4 regions of the Pseudomonas sp. S2_C11 genome follow, and region 3 is predicted to be linked to each of the others. Evidence: predicted binding sites of a transcription regulator. Region 3 holds the regulator's gene; each other region holds the start of a gene.

The links. The regulator sigma-54, encoded in region 3, starts transcription at its own class of promoters, with help from an activator protein. The targets are predictions, from matches to a motif close to ANTGGCATNNANNTTGCTNT.
Region 1: a site for sigma-54 is predicted at 2,090-2,109, ahead of AB4N48_RS16775 (flagellar hook-length control protein FliK). Genes of this name have one in related genera too.
Region 2: a site for sigma-54 is predicted at 4,222-4,241, ahead of AB4N48_RS16980 (flagellar basal body rod protein FlgF). Genes of this name have one in related genera too.
Region 4: a site for sigma-54 is predicted at 1,910-1,929, ahead of glnK (P-II family nitrogen regulator). Genes of this name have one in related genera too.

The regions. Positions count from the first base shown of each region.
Region 1 is NZ_CP162765.1:3,707,760-3,713,121, reverse strand. It holds gene AB4N48_RS16785 (ATP-binding SpoIIE family protein phosphatase) at 1-1,663, shown strand, start outside; gene AB4N48_RS16780 (Hpt domain-containing protein) at 1,694-2,041, shown strand; gene AB4N48_RS16775 (flagellar hook-length control protein FliK) at 2,147-3,514, shown strand; gene fliL (flagellar basal body-associated protein FliL) at 3,853-4,356, shown strand; gene fliM (flagellar motor switch protein FliM) at 4,366-5,334, shown strand.
Region 2 is NZ_CP162765.1:3,754,191-3,759,552, forward strand. It holds gene flgJ (flagellar assembly peptidoglycan hydrolase FlgJ) at 1-721, opposite strand, end outside; gene AB4N48_RS16965 (flagellar basal body P-ring protein FlgI) at 733-1,821, opposite strand; gene flgH (flagellar basal body L-ring protein FlgH) at 1,849-2,544, opposite strand; gene flgG (flagellar basal-body rod protein FlgG) at 2,596-3,381, opposite strand; gene AB4N48_RS16980 (flagellar basal body rod protein FlgF) at 3,427-4,167, opposite strand; gene AB4N48_RS16985 (sigma-54-dependent phenylalanine hydroxylase transcriptional regulator PhhR) at 4,512-5,362, opposite strand, start outside.
Region 3 is NZ_CP162765.1:4,451,339-4,456,700, forward strand. It holds gene AB4N48_RS20180 (KpsF/GutQ family sugar-phosphate isomerase) at 107-1,081, shown strand; gene AB4N48_RS20185 (KdsC family phosphatase) at 1,081-1,605, shown strand; gene lptC (LPS export ABC transporter periplasmic protein LptC) at 1,614-2,186, shown strand; gene lptA (lipopolysaccharide transport periplasmic protein LptA) at 2,173-2,718, shown strand; gene lptB (LPS export ABC transporter ATP-binding protein) at 2,718-3,443, shown strand; gene AB4N48_RS20205 (RNA polymerase factor sigma-54) at 3,610-5,100, shown strand; gene hpf (ribosome hibernation-promoting factor, HPF/YfiA family) at 5,174-5,362, shown strand, end outside.
Region 4 is NZ_CP162765.1:5,652,491-5,657,852, forward strand. It holds gene AB4N48_RS25370 (hypothetical protein) at 260-724, opposite strand; gene AB4N48_RS25375 (HigA family addiction module antitoxin) at 1,048-1,245, shown strand; gene AB4N48_RS25380 (accessory factor UbiK family protein) at 1,458-1,718, opposite strand; gene glnK (P-II family nitrogen regulator) at 2,113-2,451, shown strand; gene AB4N48_RS25390 (ammonium transporter) at 2,489-3,826, shown strand; gene AB4N48_RS25395 (secondary thiamine-phosphate synthase enzyme YjbQ) at 4,041-4,466, shown strand; gene sutA (transcriptional regulator SutA) at 4,568-4,894, shown strand; gene AB4N48_RS25405 (HAD family hydrolase) at 5,085-5,362, opposite strand, start outside.

The DNA of each region.
Region 1 (5,362 bases), 740 kb from region 3:
CAGTGCCGCCGACCGGCTGCTGCTGTCGACCATTGTCCGCCGTCAAGGTCATCAGGTGCTGACAGCGGCCAATGGTGCGGAGGCGGTCGAATGCTTCCAGCAGCAACAACCCGATCTGGTGTTGATGGACGCGCTGATGCCGGTGATGGACGGCTTCGAAGCGGCGCGGCAGATCAAGGCGCTGGCGGGTGAAGCGTTGGTGCCGATCATCTTCCTCACCTCGCTGACCGAGAGTGAAGCGCTGGCCCGTTGTCTGGAGGCTGGCGGTGACGATTTTCTGGCGAAGCCGTACAACCAAGTGATACTCGCCGCCAAAATCAAGGCGATGGATCGCTTGCGGCGCCTTCAGGCCACGGTCCTGCAGCAGCGCGATCTGATCGCGAAACATCATGACTATCTGCTCAACGAACAACGCGTGGCCAAAGCGGTGTTCGACAAGGTCGCGCATTCCGGGTGCCTGAGTGCGCCGAACATTCGGTACCTGCAATCGCCTTACGCGCTGTTCAATGGCGATCTGCTGCTCGCGGCGTACACGCCGGCCGGTGACATGCACGTCATGCTCGGCGATTTCACCGGGCATGGCTTGCCGGCAGCGGTGGGGGCGATGCCGCTGGCCGAAGTGTTTTATGGGATGACCGCCAAGGGCTATGGCCTGGCCGAAACCCTGCGCGAGATGAACTCCAAGCTCAAGCGCATCCTGCCGGTGGACATGTTCTGCTGTGCCACCTTGCTCAGTCTGAGTTTCCAGAGCCGTTCGGTGGAGGTGTGGAACGGCGGCATGCCCGACGGTTACCTGCACCGCATGGCCAGTGGCGAACGCGTGCCCTTGCCGGCGCGGCATTTGCCCCTGGGGATTCTCAGCGCGCAAGCCTTCGATGACCGTACGGATGTGTATCCGATGGCCGTCGATGATCGAGTGTTTCTGTTATCGGACGGGGTAATCGATACCTGCGATGCCAATGACCAGTTGTTCGGCGTCGAACGCTTGCAGCAGGTGTTTGCGGCGAACCGTGAGCCGGATCGGTTATTCGAGGATATCGAACAGGCGTTGCGCGATTTTCGCGGACAGGCCCGTGATGACGTAAGCATGGTCGAAGTCAGTCTGCTTGAGTCGGCGCAGGCCCACGGCGCCGCGCCGGTGTATTCCGACAGCGGCCAGTCGTGCCCGCTGGACTGGTCGGCCAGTTTCGAGTTTCGCGGCGCCACACTCAGGCGCTTCAATCCATTGCCGTTCCTCTTGCAGTTGCTGCTTGAAGTGCATGGCCTGCGCGCGCAAAGCGGGGCGCTGTACAGCGTGCTCGCCGAGTTGTATTCCAATGGCCTGGAGCATGGCGTGCTCGGGCTGGACTCGAGCCTCAAACGCGATGCGGCAGGTTTCGCCCGCTACTATGAAATGCGCGCGGCGCGGCTGGAGGCGCTGCAAGACGGTTTCGTGCGCGTGCATCTGCAGGTCCAGCCGCAAGGCGAGGGTGGGCGCCTGGTCATTCGCGTCGAGGACAGCGGCAAGGGTTTCGATGTAACGCGGGTCATGGATCGCCCGCTGGATCACGACCGCTTGTCGGGTCGCGGCATCAGCCTGGTCCGGCAACTGGGGCGCAACGCCAGTTGGTCGGACCAGGGTCGTAGTGCCAGCGTGGAGTTTTTCTGGGAGATTGAGGCATAATCCGCCCATTCTTGATCAAGGAGTGAGCAAGTGACAGACGCACATGTAAATCGCGAAGTCCTCGATACTTTGCGCGAGGTGATGGAGGACGGCTATACGGAATTGCTGGAGACTTTTCTGGCAGATTCGCAAAGCCGCCTGCACGAGTTGCAGGACAGCACCAGCGCCAAAGCGCTTTCCGATGTAGCGCATAGCTTCAAGGGCAGCGCCAGCAACATGGGCGCGGTTCGACTGGCCGAGTTGTGTCAGGACCTGGAGTCGAATGCGAAGGACAAAAGCCCGGAAGCGCTCGCTCAGCTAGTCGCCGATATCCATTCTGAATTCGCCGAAGTACGTCCGGTGTACGAAAGCGAAAAGCACCACGCCCACATCCACTAAAGCTGCCGTCCGGCGCTTTTCGCAAGTGTCTGGCCAAACTGGCCCGGCACTTGCAGTCAACTTGCTCAACTGTACCTACGATCCCAGTGCAGCGGAGACCGTGTCATGCCTGCGACCCCCAACATTCTTCTTCAGACCGCCGCTCAGGCCAAGGCCCAAGCCGCCTCTGCCAAATCGTCGGCAATGGCCGCAGACGCCGGGGACAAGGCCTCCAGCTTCGCCAAAGTGTTCGCCGATCAGGCGCCGGCCAAGCCCGCCGTGAGCGCTGACAATTCAGTCAGGCCGGCACGCGACAAGGTCGCGGACAGCAGCGGCAAAAAGGATATCGGCAAAGAGCAGTCTGCCGCGCCCCAGCCAGCAGTTGCCGATAGCGGCAAAGCGTTGCCTGCCGACAAAGCGGCGGCGAGCGACGACGCGACTGCCACTGCCGATGACACCGCTGAAACCGTACTAACCCCTGTGGCCGATGCCGCGCCTGTAGACCCGACGCTGGATCCGGTCCTCGCGCAAGTCGTTCAGCCGTTGGTGGCAGCGCCTGTGGTGCAAACGCCAACAGTCGCCACGCCAGCCCAGCCGGAAACCGAGACGCCTGCATTGGCGGTCGTGTCGGGCATGGTCAAAGATCCGGCGGCAACCGACAGCGATTTCGATCCGTCGGCCGACCCGCTCGATTCGCTGCCGGCCGTGCGCATGGCGATGGAGCAGGGCGGGCATATTTCCGCCGCCAGTCAGGCGCAACCGAAAGCCACGCCTGCTCAAGCTCAGGCTGACGGTGAATTGACCGCCGCGCAGAACTTTGCCGCCGGCATGGCCAGCATGCTCGACGTGCAGGACGACAAGGACAGCACCAGTCAGCGCGGCGAACAAGCTTTCAGCGGGCTGATCGACGATGGTCTGAAGGATCTGAAATCGGCTACCAGCGACACCCGCGTCGATGACTTCGCCAACCGTCTGGCGGCACTGACCCAGGCCGCTACGCCGAAAACCGCCAATGCGCTGCCGGTGAATCAGCCGATCGCCATGCACCAGAGCGGCTGGACCGAAGAAGTGGTCAACCGCGTCATGTACCTGTCCAGCGTCAATCTGAAGGCCGCCGACATTCAGTTGCAACCGGCGGAGCTTGGGCGTCTGGATATCCGCGTGAACATGGTTCCCGATCAGCAGACCCAGGTCACCTTCATGAGCGCGCACCCGAGCGTGCGTGAAGCGCTCGACAGCCAGATGCACCGCCTGCGCGACATGTTCAACCAGCAGGGTATGGGCCAGGTGGATGTCAATGTCGCCGACCAGAACCGTGGCTGGCAGGGGCAGCAAGGTCAGGAACAGGCGCAGCATGGGCAGAGTGGCCGGACCAGTGCTGCGGGTGGGCGTCTTGACTCGGTGGATGAGGAATTGGCACCGGCTACTGTCGCTGAAGTGGCGGCGCAGACTACCAGCGTAATTGGCAGCAGCGCGGTCGACTATTACGCCTGAGCAAATCAAGAGCCCCCTCACCCTAGCCCTCTCCCAGAGGGAGAGGGGACCGATTGGGGAATCTTGAAGAACTACGCCGACCTGAACGAGCATCGCTGAATCCGTTCGACATTCGGCGACCTGTTGATTCCCGCCCTGAACTTGCAATCACCTCGGTTGTGCAGGTCGATGTCCAGCCCCATTACATCTCGGTCGGCCCCCTCTCCCTCAGGGAGAGGGCTGGGGTGAGGGTGCTTTTGACTTTAGCGTCGTTCTCGACCTCCGACACTTCTGGCATAACACTTGCTCTTGCCTTGCCGTGCGACTGTGAAACCCCCGATTAGTGACGGATTATTGGCATGGCGAAGAGCGAAGCTGCAGCAGTAAAAGACCCCGCAACCAAAGGCAAACTCAAGCTGATCATCGTGATCGTGCTGGCGTTGCTGGTGGCCATTGGTGCATCCGTCGGGGCGACCTGGTTCTTCATGCACGGCGCGCAAAGCAAGCCTGCCGAGGCCGCTGAAGCAGCGCCGGTCGGCAAGCAGGCGGCGATTTTCGAGCCGATGGCGCCGGCCTTCGTGGCCAACTACAACCAGAACGGCCGTCAGCGCTACATGCAGGTGAGCATCACCATGCTGGCGCGGAATCAGGCCGATCTGGACGCGCTCAAAGTGCACATGCCGGTTATCCGCAACAACCTGGTAATGCTCTTCTCCGGTCAGGATTTCGCCACACTGGCGACACCGGTCGGCCAAGAGATGTTGCGCCAGAAGGCCACCGCCAGCGTCCAGGAAGTGGCGCAGAAAGAACTGGGCAAAGTGGTCATCGAACAGTTGCTTTTCACTAATTTCGTACTGCAGTAGGAACACGACATGGCCGTGCAGGATCTGCTGTCCCAGGATGAAATCGATGCGCTGCTGCATGGCGTCGATGATGGTCTGGTACAGACCGATAATGCTGCCGAACCCGGCAGTGTCAAAAGCTACGACCTGACCAGTCAGGATCGCATCGTCCGTGGACGCATGCCGACGCTGGAAATGATCAACGAGCGCTTTGCCCGCTACACCCGCATCAGCATGTTCAACATGCTGCGCCGCTCGGCGGACGTGGCTGTCGGTGGCGTGCAGGTGATGAAGTTCGGCGAATACGTGCACTCGCTGTACGTGCCGACCAGCCTCAACCTGGTCAAGATCAAACCGCTGCGCGGCACCGCGCTGTTCATCCTCGACGCCAAACTGGTGTTCAAGCTGGTGGACAACTTCTTCGGTGGTGACGGCCGTCACGCCAAGATTGAAGGGCGTGAGTTCACCCCGACCGAACTGCGCGTAGTGCGCATGGTGCTCGAGCAGGCTTTCGTCGATCTGAAAGAAGCCTGGCAGGCGATCATGGAAGTCAATTTCGAGTACATCAACTCGGAAGTGAACCCGGCCATGGCCAACATCGTCGGCCCGAGCGAAGCGATTGTGGTCTCCACCTTCCACATCGAACTCGATGGCGGTGGCGGCGATCTGCACGTGACCATGCCGTACTCGATGATCGAGCCGGTGCGCGAGATGCTCGACGCCGGTTTCCAATCCGACCTCGACGATCAGGACGAGCGCTGGGTCAACGCCCTGCGCCAGGACGTGCTCGATGTCGACGTGCCGATCGGTGCCACCGTAGCCCGCCGCCAGTTGAAGCTGCGCGACATCCTGCACATGCAACCGGGCGATGTGATCCCGGTCGAGATGCCGGAAGACATGATCATGCGCGCCAACGGCGTGCCGGCCTTCAAGGTCAAGATGGGCTCGCACAAAGGCAACCTCGCGTTGCAGGTGATCGAGCCGATCGAGCGTCGCTGAGGCGGCGCTTTTCACCCCGTATTTAACC
Region 2 (5,362 bases), 700 kb from region 3:
CACGGGCCAGCCAGTCACCGTTGTACAAGGCGCCTGAGCCTGTGACGGCGGTGGTCGCAGCCCGTTGTGGCAAGGCGTTGGTCGCTGCTGCTGCAGTGGCCACGCTCGGCGCCGACGGCACCAGACCGGCGAGCAAGCGATCGGCCAGTTTCGGCGGCAATGCCAGACGCCGCTGGTTGATCAGCGCCATGTCGTTGCGATGGGAAATATCGGTGTTGTTCGGAGCATGCACCGAGCGCGATGCCCACAACGGACGCTCGCCGTTGACGCGGGACAGCGGACCGGTGGCGACGGTGCCAGCGGCAATCGGCGTCGGCACGGCGGCGGCCTTGGCCAGCGCTTCCTGCTGCTTGGCGGCGGACGCGGCGGCAGCCTCGCCCAGCGCCATCGGCTTGTTCTTGGACATCTGGCGGATCAGCACGTCGGCCAGGCCGATACCACCGCCCTCGCGGGACATCGAAACCGCCAGCTGCTGGTCGTACATTTCCTGATACTGCTTGGCCGCCGGCGTGTTCAGCGGGTTGTCCTGACCAAGCGCTTCGGTGGCCGAGCGCATCGACTTGAGCATTTCGCCGAGGAACAGCGACTCGAATTCCTGCGCAACCTTGCGCATGTTTTCGTCGCTGTTCTTGTCGCCGACCTTGAGCTGGTTCAGACGATTGAGGTCGGAGTAGGACCCCGAATCGCTGCTGCTGACCAGACCGCTTTTGCGCATATCCATGGTGGCTGGCCTCAGATCACGATCAGGTCGGCTTGCAATGCGCCGGCCTGCTTCAGAGCTTCGAGAATCGCCATCAGGTCACCCGGTGCTGCGCCGACCTGGTTCACCGCACGGACGATCTCGTCGAGGGTGGTGCCCGGGCCGAACTTGAACATCGGTTTGGCTTCCTGTTCGGCATTCACTCGCGAGCGCGGTACGACGGCGGTCTGGCCGTTGGACAGCGGGCCAGGCTGGCTGACGATCGGGTCTTCGGTGATGGTCACGGTCAGGCTGCCGTGGGTCACGGCGGCTGGCGACACTTTCACGTTCTGGCCGATGACGATGGTGCCGGTACGCGAGTTGATGATGACTTTTGCCACCGCCTGCCCAGGATCGATTTCGAGGTTTTCCAGGATCGACAGGTAGTCGACGCGCTGGCTCGGATCCAGTGGCGCAGTGACCCGCACCGATCCGCCGTCGATGGCTTGGGCGACGCCAGGGCCGAGCATGTCGTTGACCTTGTCGACGATGCGCTTGGCGGTGGTGAAGTCGGAGCGGTTGAGGTTCAGCGTCAGGCTGTTGCCCTGGTTGAAACCGCTCGGCACCGCACGTTCCACCGACGCACCGCCAGGGATGCGACCAGCCGACGGAACGTTGACGGTGATCTTCGAACCATCGCGGCCTTCAGCGTCGAAACCGCCAACCACGAGATTGCCCTGAGCGATCGCATAGACGTTGCCGTCGATACCCTTGAGCGGCGTCAACAGCAAGGTGCCGCCGCGCAGGCTCTTGGAGTTACCGATCGAAGACACGGTGATGTCGACCTGCTGACCTGGCTTGGCAAACGCTGGCAGATCGGCGCTCACCGATACCGCCGCGACGTTCTTCAACTGCACGTTGCCCGATCCCGGCGGTACCTTGATGCCGAACTGCGAGAGCATGTTGTTGAAGGTCTGCAGGGTGAACGGAGTCTGAGTCGTCTGGTCACCGGTGCCGTTAAGCCCGACCACCAGGCCGTAACCGATCAATTGGTTGGAGCGCACGCCGGAAATGCTGGCGATGTCTTTCAGCCGCTCGGCGTGTGCGGTGAACGCCGCAGACATCAACAACGCGGCCACCATAAGGCTCTTGAAATTCAAAGTCGCCACCTAGAAAGGGAACAGCGGGCTGAGGAAGAAACGGTCGAACCAGCCTGGCTGACTCGTATCGGCAAACGCGCCGGTACCCGAGTAGGTGATGCGCGCATCGGCGACACGGGTCGACGACACGGTGTTGTCGGTCGCGATGTCATCGGCGCGGACCATACCGGCGATGCGCACCAGTTCGTCACCGGTGTTGAGCGTCAGCCACTTCTCGCCACGCACGGCGATGATGCCGTTGGGCAGCACGTCGGCCACGGTCACGGTGATCGAACCGGTCAGGCTGTTGCTCTGCCCGGACTTGGCGTCGCCCTTGGTCGAACGGTCGGCGCTGTAGCCAGCGTTCAGGCTCAGGTCACCGCCACCAATTGGGTTGTTGGTGGTCAGGCTGGAGCCGAACAACGAGGTCAGACCGATCGAGTTATCGCTGTTCTTGTCCATCTGCGAGTTGGCGTTCTTGCTCGCCTGGGTGCGCTCGTTCAGGGTGATGGTGATGATGTCACCGACCCGGAACGCCTTGCGGTCGCTGTACAGGTTCTGCTCGAAGCCGGCCTGATAGATCGAGCCGTTATTGGCAGCCGCCGGCAACGGTGTGCGCGGCAACACCGGGGCGTAGTAAGGGTCATTGGGCTTGGGCGTCGGGGCGACGCAGCCCGCGAGCGAGACGACCCCACTCAATGCCAGAACAGATACAAAGCGCTTCATGACCCTACCTCACGGTGTTGCTGGCGACCTCAGGCCACCCCAAAGACTGGATTACAGATTCTGCGTTACGAACGAGAGCATCTGGTCGGCGGTGGAGATCACCTTGGAGTTCATCTCGTAGGCGCGTTGAGTGGTGATCATGTTGACCATCTCTTCAACGGTGCTGACGTTCGAGGTTTCCAAAGTGTTCTGCAGCGTGGTACCGAAACCGTTCAGGCCCGGGGTGCCGATCTGTGGCGCGCCGGAAGCAGCGGTTTCCAGGAACAGGTTGTTGCCCACTGCTTGCAGACCGGCCGGGTTGATGAAGTCGGCGGTCTGCAGGTTGCCGATCACTTGCGAGGCCGGGTTGCCGGCGATGGTGATCGACACGGTGCCGTCACGGCCAACAGTGAAGGTCTGCGCATCGTTCGGGATGATGATCGCCGGTTCCAGGGCGAAACCGCTGGCGTTGACGATCTGGCCATTGGAGTCGAGGTGGAAAGTACCGTCACGGGTGTAGGACGTGGTGCCGTCCGGCTGCAGGATCTGGAAGAAACCGCGACCGTCGATGGCCATGTCCAGCGGCTGCTCGGTGGTTTGCAGGCTGCCGGCGGTGAAGTTTTTCTGGGTGCCGACAATGCGCACACCGGTACCCACTTGCAGACCCGACGGCAGTTCGCTGTCCTGGGTCGACTGGGCGCCTGGCTGACGCTTGATCTGATAGAGCAAGTCCTGGAACTCGGCACGGTCACGTTTGAAACCCGTGGTCGAAACGTTCGCCAGGTTGTTGGAAATGGTGGTCAGGTTGGTGTCCTGGGCGGACAGACCGGTTTTGGCAACCCATAGAGCCGGAAGCATTCGATTCTCCTCGTGCGCCTGTTTTACGGCGCGACGTTCTGATAATTAGCTGATCTGCAAGACCCGAGCCATGGCCTGGTCGTCGTCTTTGGCGGTGTTCATCATCTTGACGTGCAACTCGAACTGCTTGGCCAGGGCCAGCACCGAAGTCATTTCTTCCACGGCATTGACGTTGCTCGACTCAAGGAAACCCGAGACCAGTTTGACGTTGGCGTCGGCTTGCGCCGGCTGGCCGTCCTTGGTGTAAATCGAACCGTCGAGACCTTTGTTCATGTTCTTGATGTCCGGGTTGACCAGCTTGATCCGGTCGACTTCGGCCATGACGCGCGGACCTTCGCCCATTGCGCGAATGCTGATGGTGCCGTCTTCGCCGACTTCCACCTGCTGCTCGGGCGGCACGGCGATCGGGCCGCCGTTACCGATCACCGGCATGCCGTTGCCGGCGCGCAGTACGCCGAGGGCGTCGATGTTGAGGCTGCCGGTACGCACGTAGCTTTCGCCGCCGCTGGGGTTTTGCACGGCGATGAAACCGTTGCCGGATACCGCGACGTCGAGTTCACGTCCGGTCTGCACCAGTGAGCCCGGCGTGAAGTCGGTGGCGGGACGTTCGCTCATGGCAAACGCGCGCGCCGGAAAGCTGTCGCCGAATACCGGCATCGAACGCGCCTGCTCGAGGTCGCGCTGAAAGCCGTTGGTGGAAATGTTCGCCAGGTTGTTGGCATGCGCCCGCTGCGCCAGTGCGTTCTGGCTGGCGCCGGTCATTGCCACATAAAGGTACTTGTCCACAGTGTTTCCTCTGCATGCCGGACGTTTGCCGCCCACCGCTGTACTGCTCAGCCATAAGCAATTTGCAGACCAACTTTTTATTGGCGGGCGAAGGCCCGGTAAACAGGGGACTTGGGGGGATCGGAGGGGGAATCTGAAATGGGTCGAAGACGAAAAACCGGCGGTGTCATGCCGGTTAGTGGCAATCCTGAGTTCGGCGGGGGATGGAGATCCTGTGGCGAGGGGATTTATCCCCGTTCGGCTGCGCAGCAGTCGCCAAGCCTGCAAATGAGGTCGCCGGGAAGAAAAAGCGGGGCGGCTTCGCCGCCCATCGGGGATAAATCCCCTCGCCACAAAGGCTCTATTTAGCTTTCGGAGGTTTTGCCAACCTCATACTCACGCAGCTTGTTGGCAATGGTGGTGTGCGAAACACCGAGCCGCTTGCCCAACTGCCGACTGCTTGGATGCTCGGAATACAAGCGTTCCAGCACCGCTTTTTCGAAACGCCCGACGATCTCGTCCAGACTGCCGTCGAGGGAAAAATCGCCAAGCGGCTGACGCACGCCGTAATCCGGCAGGCGAATATGTTCGGCCTTGACCGTGCCGCCGTCGCACAGGGAAACCGCCTGGAACAGCACGTTCTCCAGTTGCCGCACATTGCCCGGCCAGTGGTAATGGCTGAGGCGATCCATCGCCGCCGGGGCCAGTTTCGGCAGCGGACAACCGATCTGCCGACTGGCCTGGTCGAGAAAGTGTTCAACCAGCGGCGTCAGACCGTCGAGGCACTCGCGCAGCGGCGGGATGTGCAGCGACAGCACGTTCAAGCGGTGATAGAGATCCTGACGAAACTCACCGCGCGCGCACAATTCGGACAAGTCCACCTGCGTCGCGCAGATCACCCGCACGTCCAGATACACCTCTTCATCACTGCCGACGCGACGGAAGCAACCGTCCTGAAGAAAGCGCAGCAATTTGACCTGCAAACGCGGGCTCATCTCGCCGACGCCATCGAGAAACAGCGTGCCGCCAGCGGTCAATTCGAGCAGGCCAAGCTTGCCCTCAGCGCGAGCGCCTTCGAAGGCGCCGGGGCCGTAGCCGAACAACTCGGTCTCGGCCATCGACTCCGGCAGTCCGGCGCAGTTGAGCGCCATCAACGGTGACTGTCCGCGCGGGCTGGCGAGGTGGCAGGCGCGCGCCAGCAATTCCTTGCCAGTGC
Region 3 (5,362 bases):
AGAGGGTTTTGGTAACCAGTAATGACAAAGCACGTCGAACTTGCGTGAGGCTTTGCCACATACCCGCTATAATCGCCGCCTTTTCATCGGCCCATACGATTCTGACATGAGCAAAACCCGCGACCTGATTCAATCGGCACAACGCACCATCCGCCTCGAAGTGGAAGCCGTCCAAGGATTGATGGCCCATATCGACGCCGATTTCGTACGCGCTTGCGAGATGATTCTGGCCAGCAAGGGCCGTGTGGTCGTAGTCGGCATGGGCAAATCCGGGCACATCGGCAACAAGATCGCCGCCACCCTGGCCAGCACCGGCACTCCGGCGTTTTTTGTGCATCCGGCCGAAGCCAGCCACGGCGACATGGGCATGATCACCCGCGACGATGTGATTCTGGCCCTGTCGAACTCCGGCTCGACCAACGAAATCGTAACGCTGCTGCCATTGATCAAACGCCTGGGTATCCAGCTGATCAGCGTCACCGGCAATCCACAGTCGCCATTGGCGAAGGCTGCCGAGGTCAATCTCAATGTGCATGTCGAGCACGAAGCCTGCCCGCTGAATCTGGCACCGACCTCTTCGACCACGGCCGCGCTGGTCATGGGCGACGCCCTGGCCGTGGCCCTGCTGGAAGCGCGTGGTTTCACCGCTGAAGATTTCGCGTTCTCGCATCCGGGCGGTGCCCTTGGCCGTCGCCTGCTGCTGAAAGTCGAAAACGTCATGCACGCCGGACAGGAGCTGCCGCAGGTACAACGCGGTACCCTGCTCAAGGACGCGCTGATGGAAATGACCCGCAAGGGTCTGGGCATGACCGCTATTATTGAGGCCGATGGCAAGCTCGCCGGGATCTTCACCGACGGTGATTTGCGCCGCACGCTGGATCGCGCCATCGACATCCGCAGCGCCACCATCGACCAGGTGATGACTGCACACGGCAAGACCGCCCGGCCCGACATGCTCGCCGCCGAAGCCCTGAAAATCATGGAAGACCATCGAATCAACGCCCTGGTAGTCGTCGACGAGGAGGATCGCCCGATCGGCGCCTTCAACCTCTCCGATCTGCTGCGCGCAGGAGTCATGTAATGAGCAACGATCTGCTGCAACGTGGCAAAGCAATCAAACTGGCTGTGTTCGACGTCGACGGTGTGCTCACCGACGGGCGCCTGTACTTCCTCGAAGACGGCAGCGAGTTCAAGACCTTCAACACCCTCGACGGCCAGGGCATCAAGATGCTGATGAATGCCGGCGTACAAACGGCGATCATCAGTGGCCGCAAGACCCCGGTGGTCGAGCGACGCGCTAAGAACCTCGGCATCCCGCACCTGTTTCAGGGGCGCGAGGACAAACTGGTGGTGCTCGACGGCCTGCTCGCGCAACTGGGCCTAAGCTATGAGGAAGTCGCCTATCTCGGTGACGATCTGCCAGACTTGCCGGTGATCCGCCGTGTAGGGCTGGGCATGGCGGTGGCCAACGCTGCCGATTTCGTCCGCGAACACGCCCACGGCGTTACCCGCGCCCGTGGCGGCGAAGGTGCCGCCCGCGAATTCTGCGAATTGATCCTGCGCGCCCAGGGCCGCCTCGAAGCGGCCAACGCCGCGTACCTGTGAGCCTGACCATGTTTAGCAAAAAGTTTCGCAATTTCCTGCTGTTCGGCTGCATCGCGGCGATTTTCGCTGCGGTGGGCTACTGGAACATCAGCCCGGAGCGCTTCCTCGACAAGCCGCCGGTCTCGGCCGCCGAGAATCCGATCGACTGGTACGCGACCAACACGCACACCATTCAATACCTGCCCGACGGCAAGGTGCAGTACGAGATGACCTCCGACAAGGCCGAGCACGTCAAGGCCACCGATGTCACTCTGGTAACCAAGCCTGATTTGAACATGTACCGCGGCACCGACTTCCCGTGGCACGTGACCAGCGAGCGCGGCGAAGTGAATTCGGGCGGCACCGAAGTTGAATTGATCGATTCGGTACGCGTACAGCGCACCGATGAGAAACAGCGCGGCACCCTGATCACCAGCACCCGCATGACCGTGTTCCCGCAGCAAGAATATGCGCAGACCGCGCAACCCGTTAGAATCGAGGGCGCTGGCGGCGTATCGACTGGCGTCGGAATGAAAGCGTACCTGAAGGACAGCAGGATACACCTGCAATCGAACGTAAGAGGACAGTATGAGGCTCGTTAAAACCCTCCCTATTTTGCTCAGTCTGGGCGCAGCACTGGGAAGCGCGAGCGCCTGGTCCCTGCCGAACGATCAGCAGCAGCCTATCCGCATTCAGGCCGACGACGCCCAACTGGACGACAAGAATGGCATCGCCACCTATAAAGGTGACGTGATCATTACCCAGGGCTCGATGATCGTTAAAGGCAACACCGTGACCATGACGCGCGCGCCCAATGGCGACATCGACGTGGTGACATCGGTAGGCAACCTGGCTTACTTCGAGCAGTTGCAGACCCAGGGCGACGCCAACCCAGTCAAGGGCTACGGCGTGACGATTCAATACCACGCCCAGCAGAACCGGGTGGTGCTGATCGACAAGGCCAAGGTTATCGACAAGGATAACAACGTCACCCAGGGCGAAAAAATCGTCTACGACACCGTGAAGAAGCTGGCCAGCGCCGGTCGCGCCACGGGCAGCAAGGTCACCGAATCGCGTCCGCGCATCGACATGGTGATCCAGCCGAAGAAGAAAACCGAAGAGAAATCCCAGTAATGGCAACTCTGAAAGCTCAGCACCTGGCCAAGGCCTATAAAAGCCGCCAGGTCGTGCGTGACGTCAGCCTGTCGATCGACAGCGGGCAGATCGTCGGCTTGCTCGGCCCGAACGGCGCCGGCAAGACTACGTGCTTCTACATGATCGTTGGCCTGGTGCAGGCAGATCAGGGCCGTGTGCTGATCGATGATCTGGACGTCAGCCACCAGCCGATGCACGGCCGCGCCAAGGCCGGTATCGGCTATCTGCCGCAAGAAGCGTCGATCTTCCGTAAACTGTCGGTCGCCGACAACATCATGGCGATCCTCGAGACCCGCCCGGAGCTGGACAAGGCCGGTCGTCGCAAGGAGCTGGAAAGCCTGCTGCAGGAATTCCACATCAGCCACATCCGCGACAACCTCGGCATGAGCCTGTCCGGCGGTGAGCGTCGCCGGGTGGAAATCGCTCGCGCCCTGGCCACTGCACCCAAGTTCATCCTGCTCGACGAACCGTTCGCCGGTGTCGACCCGATCTCGGTCGGCGACATCAAGCAGATCATCCATCACCTCAAGGCCAAGGGCATCGGCGTGCTGATCACCGACCACAACGTGCGTGAGACGCTGGATATCTGCGAAACCGCTTACATCGTCAACGACGGTCAACTGATCGCTGAAGGCGATGCCGAGACCATCCTGGCCAACGATCTGGTCAAGGAAGTGTATCTGGGTCACGAGTTCCGCCTGTAAGCGCGACAGCGCTGTATCGATTCAAGGCGCATTTATCCGCTTTAATTGTTACAGCGCTCTAGGCAAACACTTCAGTTTCAGGCATATAATTTGCTTAAGTTTGGCGCTTCGGCGCCCTGTAGTGGATGGCGCAAAGCGCCGGCGAATAAGGTGTTAAGCCCCTGCCATGAAACCATCGCTAGTCTTGAGAATGGGCCAGCAGCTGACGATGACACCGCAGCTGCAACAGGCCATCCGCCTGCTCCAATTGTCGACCCTGGACCTGCAACAGGAGATCCAGGAGGCTCTGGAATCCAATCCGATGCTCGAGCGCCAGGAAGAAGGCGACGACTTCGACAACGCCGATCCGCTGGCCGACAACGCCGAACAGAAGCCCGCCGAAATCCAGGAACCCTCCTACCAGGAAACCGCCCCGACGGTGGATAACCTCGAGGATGGCGATTGGAACGAGCGCATCCCCAACGAACTGCCAGTGGATACCGCCTGGGAAGACGTCTACCAGACCAGCGCCAGCAGCCTGCCCAGCAGCGATGACGATGAGTGGGATTTCACCACCCGCACGTCCGCCGGCGAGAGCCTGCAAAGCCATCTGCTCTGGCAACTGAACCTGGCACCGATGTCCGACACCGATCGCCTGATCGCTGTCACCCTGATCGACTGCATCAACAATCAGGGCTATCTGGACGAAACACTCGAAGAAATTCTTGAAGCGTTCGATCCGGAACTGGACATCGAGCTCGACGAAATCGAAGCCGTCCTGCATCGCATCCAGCAATTCGAGCCCGCCGGTATCGGCGCACGCAACCTCAGCGAATGCCTGCTGCTGCAATTGCGCCAGCTGCCCGCGAAGACGCCGTGGCTGACCGAGGCCAAGCGCCTCGTCGCCGATTACATCGACCTGCTCGGCAGCCGCGATTACAGCCAGTTGATGCGCCGGATGAAGCTCAAGGAAGACGAGCTGCGCCAGGTCATCGAGCTGGTACAGAGCCTCAATCCGCGTCCGGGCTCGCAGATCGAATCAACCGAAGCCGAATACGTCATTCCCGATGTGATCGTGCGCAAGGACAACGAGCGCTGGCTGGTCGAGCTGAACCAGGAATCGGTGCCACGCCTGCGCGTCAATGCCCAGTACGCCGGGTTTGTTAAGCGTGCCGACACCAGCGCCGACAACACCTTCATGCGCAACCAGTTGCAGGAAGCCCGCTGGTTCATCAAGAGCCTGCAGAGCCGCAACGAAACCCTGATGAAAGTGGCCACGCAGATCGTCGAACATCAGCGCGGCTTCCTCGAATACGGCGACGAAGCGATGAAGCCGTTGGTATTGCATGACATCGCCGAAGCGGTCGGCATGCACGAATCGACGATTTCCCGGGTGACCACACAGAAATTCATGCATACCCCGCGCGGTATTTATGAGCTGAAATACTTTTTCTCCAGCCACGTCAGCACCTCCGAAGGCGGCGAATGCTCGTCCACGGCGATCCGCGCGATCATCAAGAAACTGGTCGCTGCGGAAAATCAGAAAAAGCCGTTGAGTGACAGCAAGATCGCTGGTTTACTGGAGGCACAAGGCATTCAGGTGGCTCGCCGCACCGTCGCCAAGTACCGCGAATCCCTCGGAATCGCGCCTTCGAGCGAACGCAAGCGGTTGATGTAAGCCACGTTACAGCGTTCCAGTGGCAGGCTTTTCGGCCTGCCACTTTATGCACTGGCAACGAAGGAGAAGCTGTATGCAAGTCAACATCAGTGGACACCAACTGGAAGTGACCCAACCTCTGCGTTCCTACATCGAGGAAAAACTCCAGCGACTGGAGCGACATTTCGACAAGATCACCAACGTGCAGGTCACGATGTGCGTCGAAAAGCTGAAGCAGAAGATCGAAGCCACCTTGCATATCCCCGGCAGCGAAGTGGTCGCC
Region 4 (5,362 bases), 1.2 Mb from region 3:
TGCCTGAATTAGAGCGTTGACTCTCGCACGGCATTGAAGGATCATCCCATTCGAGGACTGCAACTGCGCATTCGTCGGGACTGGGCACCAGCAAAAGCTCCCCCGCATTTTTGGCAGCAGAGAAAGCTGGTTTCTCTGAAGTAGTGACGACGGGCTAGCCTGTCGGATTCTGAACCCAAGGCCGTAAAGCCAGGAGCTAAAGAATCGCTGCGACTACTCCTCAAAAAATACTTAAAAGGCGTCCATCGGACGCCTTTTTTTATTTCTGATTTGGTGGTGCTCGTGGTATCTGCCCCACTAACGTGCCATGTGCACGTTTTTGCGGGTACCAAGTCACCACGAAGTAACCAAATCCTGTGGCGCGCTCGTGTCGCGGTTCAAGAATCAGTGTTCCCATAGATGTCCTCAGTACCGCGACCCTGTTTCCACATCGTTGTTCTTTGAACTCACAATAGATTTGCGCCCCCGGGACGATCATTTTCGCAACAATCGCTGCTACCCCATCGGCAGTCTGGCAACCATGCTTGAGCAAATCGGCACTATGGGCTTCCCAAATGTGCACTACGCCAAAACCACTATTCGCTCGACGGTGAATACCTACCCGCAGATAAATCTTCCCGCCTGGCAAGCCGAATTTTGGCATATCGGGGATCGTGCCAAAGATGTAACCACCATCTGGATGCTGAACCAGCGTGTTTTCTTTGAGCTTGAGCAAATCAGACAAGAGGGATCCAGAACCAGAGTGTCTGGCGATCAATGTGTATCGCCTGGAACTCGACGAATAGGATCGACCAGCGCAGGCGAAAGCCACCAGCCTAATCACAGCGAAGAGCTCACGGAATCAGGCGCAGACGCTGATGTTTGTAGGGCCATGCCCTAATATTTGTAGGACGCTGGCGAAAGGGGTGTGAAGGTCTTGTACCGGGAGTCGGATGTTCCAGTTTGGCCACTCAATGCAGCCTCTGGAGGCGAAAAATGGACCGCAATGGTATGCGCCCGATTCATCCGGGCGAGGTTCTGAATAAGTAATTCATGGAGCCGTTGAGCATGACCGTCATGGATCTGGCCATGCCCACGAAATGGCCCGAAAGCGAGATCGAAGAGCTTGTGAAATGCCAGCTCAGGATCTGCGCCGATCTGGCAATCAGCCTCGCCATTCAGCTCAACACTACGCCTGAGTTCTGGATGAATCTTCAGTCGACTTACGATTTGCGCAGAGCCCAGCTCCGGCATGCGGGCTCATAGCGATTGCAGCATCCGCGAAGCCCTTTTCCACCATGGCCCTGCCCGGGTCGCCCAACCCTCTGCTGAACATTCAGCATCAGATGAGCTTAGAAACCTGGGTTTTTTGGCGCAATCGGACGGCGGTCATCAAGGTTGTAGGACGTTGCGGGGATGGTTCAAGGGCTGAAGATCAAAAGATCGCAGCCTTCGGCAGCTCCTACAGGGGACGCGAATTATTCAGCGGGCGGTGTCAGCTTCGCTTCCATCTCGGCAACCTTGGCTTCGAGGCTTTCGAGGCGGGCGCGAGTACGCGCCAGCACTACCATCTGACTATCGAACTCTTCCCGGCTGACCAGATCAAGTTTGCTGAAGGCACTTTGCAGCAGCATTTTGAACTGGCTTTCGATTTCGGCTTTCGGCAGCGGGGTGTCGCCGTTGAAGAGGCGGGAGGCGGTGCCGCTCAGGGCGTCGAGGAAGTCTTTGGGCGCGAGCATGGGAAATGTCCTGGAAACAATGGCCGGCAGTGTATCACGCAGTGTCTATAGTCAATCCCGTTGCACGGATGCACGCTTTTCGCGCAGGGGGACGGACGGTGGCGCACCGTTGTTGTGCGTATCGGCAAAAGCTTTTCTGCCCGAGCGCGTGCAACAGGGGCCAAGAGATTGAAATGCAGGGTTTTTGCCGAGCTGGCAAGGTTTCTGCTTAGTCACCCTCGACCCATGCACTGATGCAGTCGCTGTGACGAATGCAGTGCGGCAGACGAAGCGGGGAGTTTCGTCTGATGCGGTTAGCTGGCGTCAACGATGCGTTACAAAGCCAGGCACTGCGCTTAGACTTGAGACGGGTTTGTTTTCCTGGGGCAAGTCCACCAATTCGGGAGAGAGTTTCATGAAGCTAGTCACTGCCATCATCAAGCCGTTCAAGTTGGACGACGTGCGCGAGTCGCTGTCCGAAATCGGCGTGCAGGGCATTACCGTTACTGAAGTCAAAGGCTTCGGCCGGCAGAAGGGTCACACCGAGCTGTATCGCGGCGCGGAATATGTGGTCGATTTTCTGCCCAAGGTGAAAATCGACGTGGCCATCGACGACAAGGATCTGGATCGGGTTATCGAGGCGATAACCAAAGCGGCCAACACCGGCAAGATCGGTGACGGCAAGATCTTCGTGGTCAATCTGGAACAGGCGATCCGCATCCGTACCGGCGAAACCGATACCGACGCGATCTAAGCGCCGCCACAAACCCAACGCCCCAGGAGAAAACAATATGACTCTGCGTAAATTCGCAGGGCTAGGCGCCCTGTTGTCCATCGTAATGCCCGGCATCGCCATGGCGGCAGACGAAGTGGCAGCGCCAGTCCTCAATTCCGGCGACACCGCCTGGATGCTCACCTCGACAGCGCTCGTGCTGTTCATGACCATCCCCGGCCTGGCGCTGTTCTACGGCGGTATGGTTCGCTCGAAAAACATTCTTTCCGTGCTGATGCAGTGCTTCGCCATTACCGGTCTGATCAGCATCCTGTGGGTCATTTATGGCTACAGCATTGCCTTCGACACCACCGGCATGGAGCAGGGCGTCGTCAACTTCAATTCGTTCTTCGGTGGCATGGGCAAGGCGTTCCTCGCCGGTGTCACGCCTTCGAGCATCACCGGCCCGGCGGCGCTGTTCCCTGAAGCGGTGTTCATCACCTTCCAGATGACCTTCGCGATCATCACCCCGGCGCTGATCGTCGGTGCGTTCGCCGAGCGCATGAAGTTCTCCGCGATGCTGATTTTCATGGGCATCTGGTTCACTTTGGTTTATGCACCGATCGCGCACATGGTCTGGTCCGGTAACGGCGGCCTGATGTGGGACTGGGGCGTGCTCGACTTTGCTGGCGGCACCGTGGTGCACATCAACGCCGGTATCGCCGGCCTGGTCGCGTGCCTGGTACTGGGCAAGCGCAAAGGCTTCCCGACCACACCGATGGCTCCGCATAACCTCGGCTACACCCTGATGGGCGCGGCGATGCTGTGGGTTGGCTGGTTCGGCTTCAACGCTGGTTCCGCTGCTGCCGCCAACGGCACTGCCGGTATGGCCATGCTGGTTACTCAGATCGCCACCGCCGCTGCGGCACTGGGCTGGATGTTTGCCGAGTGGGTCACCCACGGCAAGCCAAGCGCACTGGGGATTGCTTCGGGCGTGGTCGCCGGTCTGGTCGCGATCACTCCGGCCGCTGGCACTGTAGGCCCGATGGGTGCACTGGTGATCGGTCTGGCCGCAGGCGTGGTGTGCTTCTTCTGCGCCACCACCCTGAAACGCAAACTCGGCTATGACGACTCCCTGGATGCCTTCGGCGTGCACGGTATCGGCGGTATCCTCGGCGCGATCCTCACCGGTGTGTTTGCCGCACCGGCACTGGGCGGCTTCGGCACCGTGACTGACATCGGCGCGCAGGTCTGGATTCAGATCAAAGGCGTCGGCTTCACGGTGATCTACACCGCGATCGTGACTTTCATCATCCTCAAGGTGCTGGACGCCGTCATGGGTCTGCGCGTAACCGAGGAAGAAGAGTCGGTCGGCCTCGATCTGGCACAACACAACGAACGCGGCTACAACCTGTAAGTACGCGCGATAAAAAACTGCCCGGTTCGCCGGGCATTTTTTTGTCCGGGATTTGTCATTCAAGGTGCGGCTGAAAGGATTTTTCTTACGGCTTTGGTCGTCTTTACGACGAGGCTTTTTCTGCGGGCAATCGCTTACATCGCTGCAGGAATATTAGGGCCTTTGTTTTTTTTCAGAGCACGCTAGAATGCGCCCCGAACGAGCGGAGAACTGTATGTGGCAACAGACTCTGATAACCCTGCGGGCAAGGCCCCGGGGCTTTCATCTGGTGACGGACGAGTTGCTCGCAGGCTTGCCTGAACTCAAGACCTGTCGGGTCGGTCTGTTGCATTTGTGGCTGCAGCACACGTCGGCGTCGTTGACCATCAACGAGAACGCCGATCCGGCAGTTCGTCGCGACTTCGAACGATTTTTCAATCGTCTGATCCCACAAGGAACAGACGGCTACGAGCACAACGACGAAGGCCTGGACGACCTCCCGGCGCACTTCAAGGCCAGCGTGCTCGGTTGCCAGATCAGTCTGCCGGTTGCGGCAGGGCGGCTGGCACTGGGTACCTGGCAAGGGATTTATCTGGGCGAGCACCGTGATCATGGCGGTGCCCGTAAAGTCCTCGCCACCTTGCACGGTGAACAGGCATGAGCCGCTGCCGGGCAGCGGCAGAAGATTTTTCAACGGCGGCTTCGACAGCCGCCAAAGCTGGTCTATAACTAATCTGCTTTTGGCAAGTCATGAGGTAGAACATGAGCGACGATGATCTGGAAAACGACGACCTCGAAGTAGGCGACGAAGACGAGGCCGAGGAAGGCCTGGGAGCGGCAGCGGAAGACGTTACCGAAGACGATGGCGGTGACGACACGCCGGCCCCGGCTGCCAAAGGCAAAGCCAAGGCTGCGGTCTCGGTCGACGAGTTGCCGAGCATCGAAGCCAAGAACAAGGAGCGTGACGCCCTGGCCAAGGCCATGGAAGAATTCCTTGCGCGCGGCGGCAAGGTGCAGGAAGTGGAGGCCAACGTGGTCGCCGATCCGCCCAAGAAGCCGGACAACAAGTACGGCAGCCGCCCTATCTGAGGCGCGTCGCTCGCTTGCTGAAAAAGCCCGCCGTCGCTGCGGGCTTTTTTATGCCTGAAATAAATCCGTTGAAAGCAAATGCAGTCCTCTGTGGGAGCGAGCCTGCTCGCGAAGAGGGCATGTCAGCCGACATACATGTTGAATGACACACCGCATTCGCGAGCAGGCTCGCTCCCACAGGGTTTGTGGATTATTTCGAGGTGGCATTCCAGCGGGAGAGGACGACGGGCAATTCGGTCAGGCTGCGAATTTCCGCATCCGGCAAGCGCTCCGCCTCCCAGACCTTGCCTGTCGGGTTGAACCACACCGCGCGCAACCCCGCCTGCTGCGCCCCGGCGATGTCATCGCCGGGATGATCGCCGACATGCACCGCCGCTTCAGCACCCACACCACCGCGCTGTAACGCTTCATGAAACAGCCGCGCATCCGGTTTGGCGATGCCGATGTCTTCGGCACACAAGGCGAACT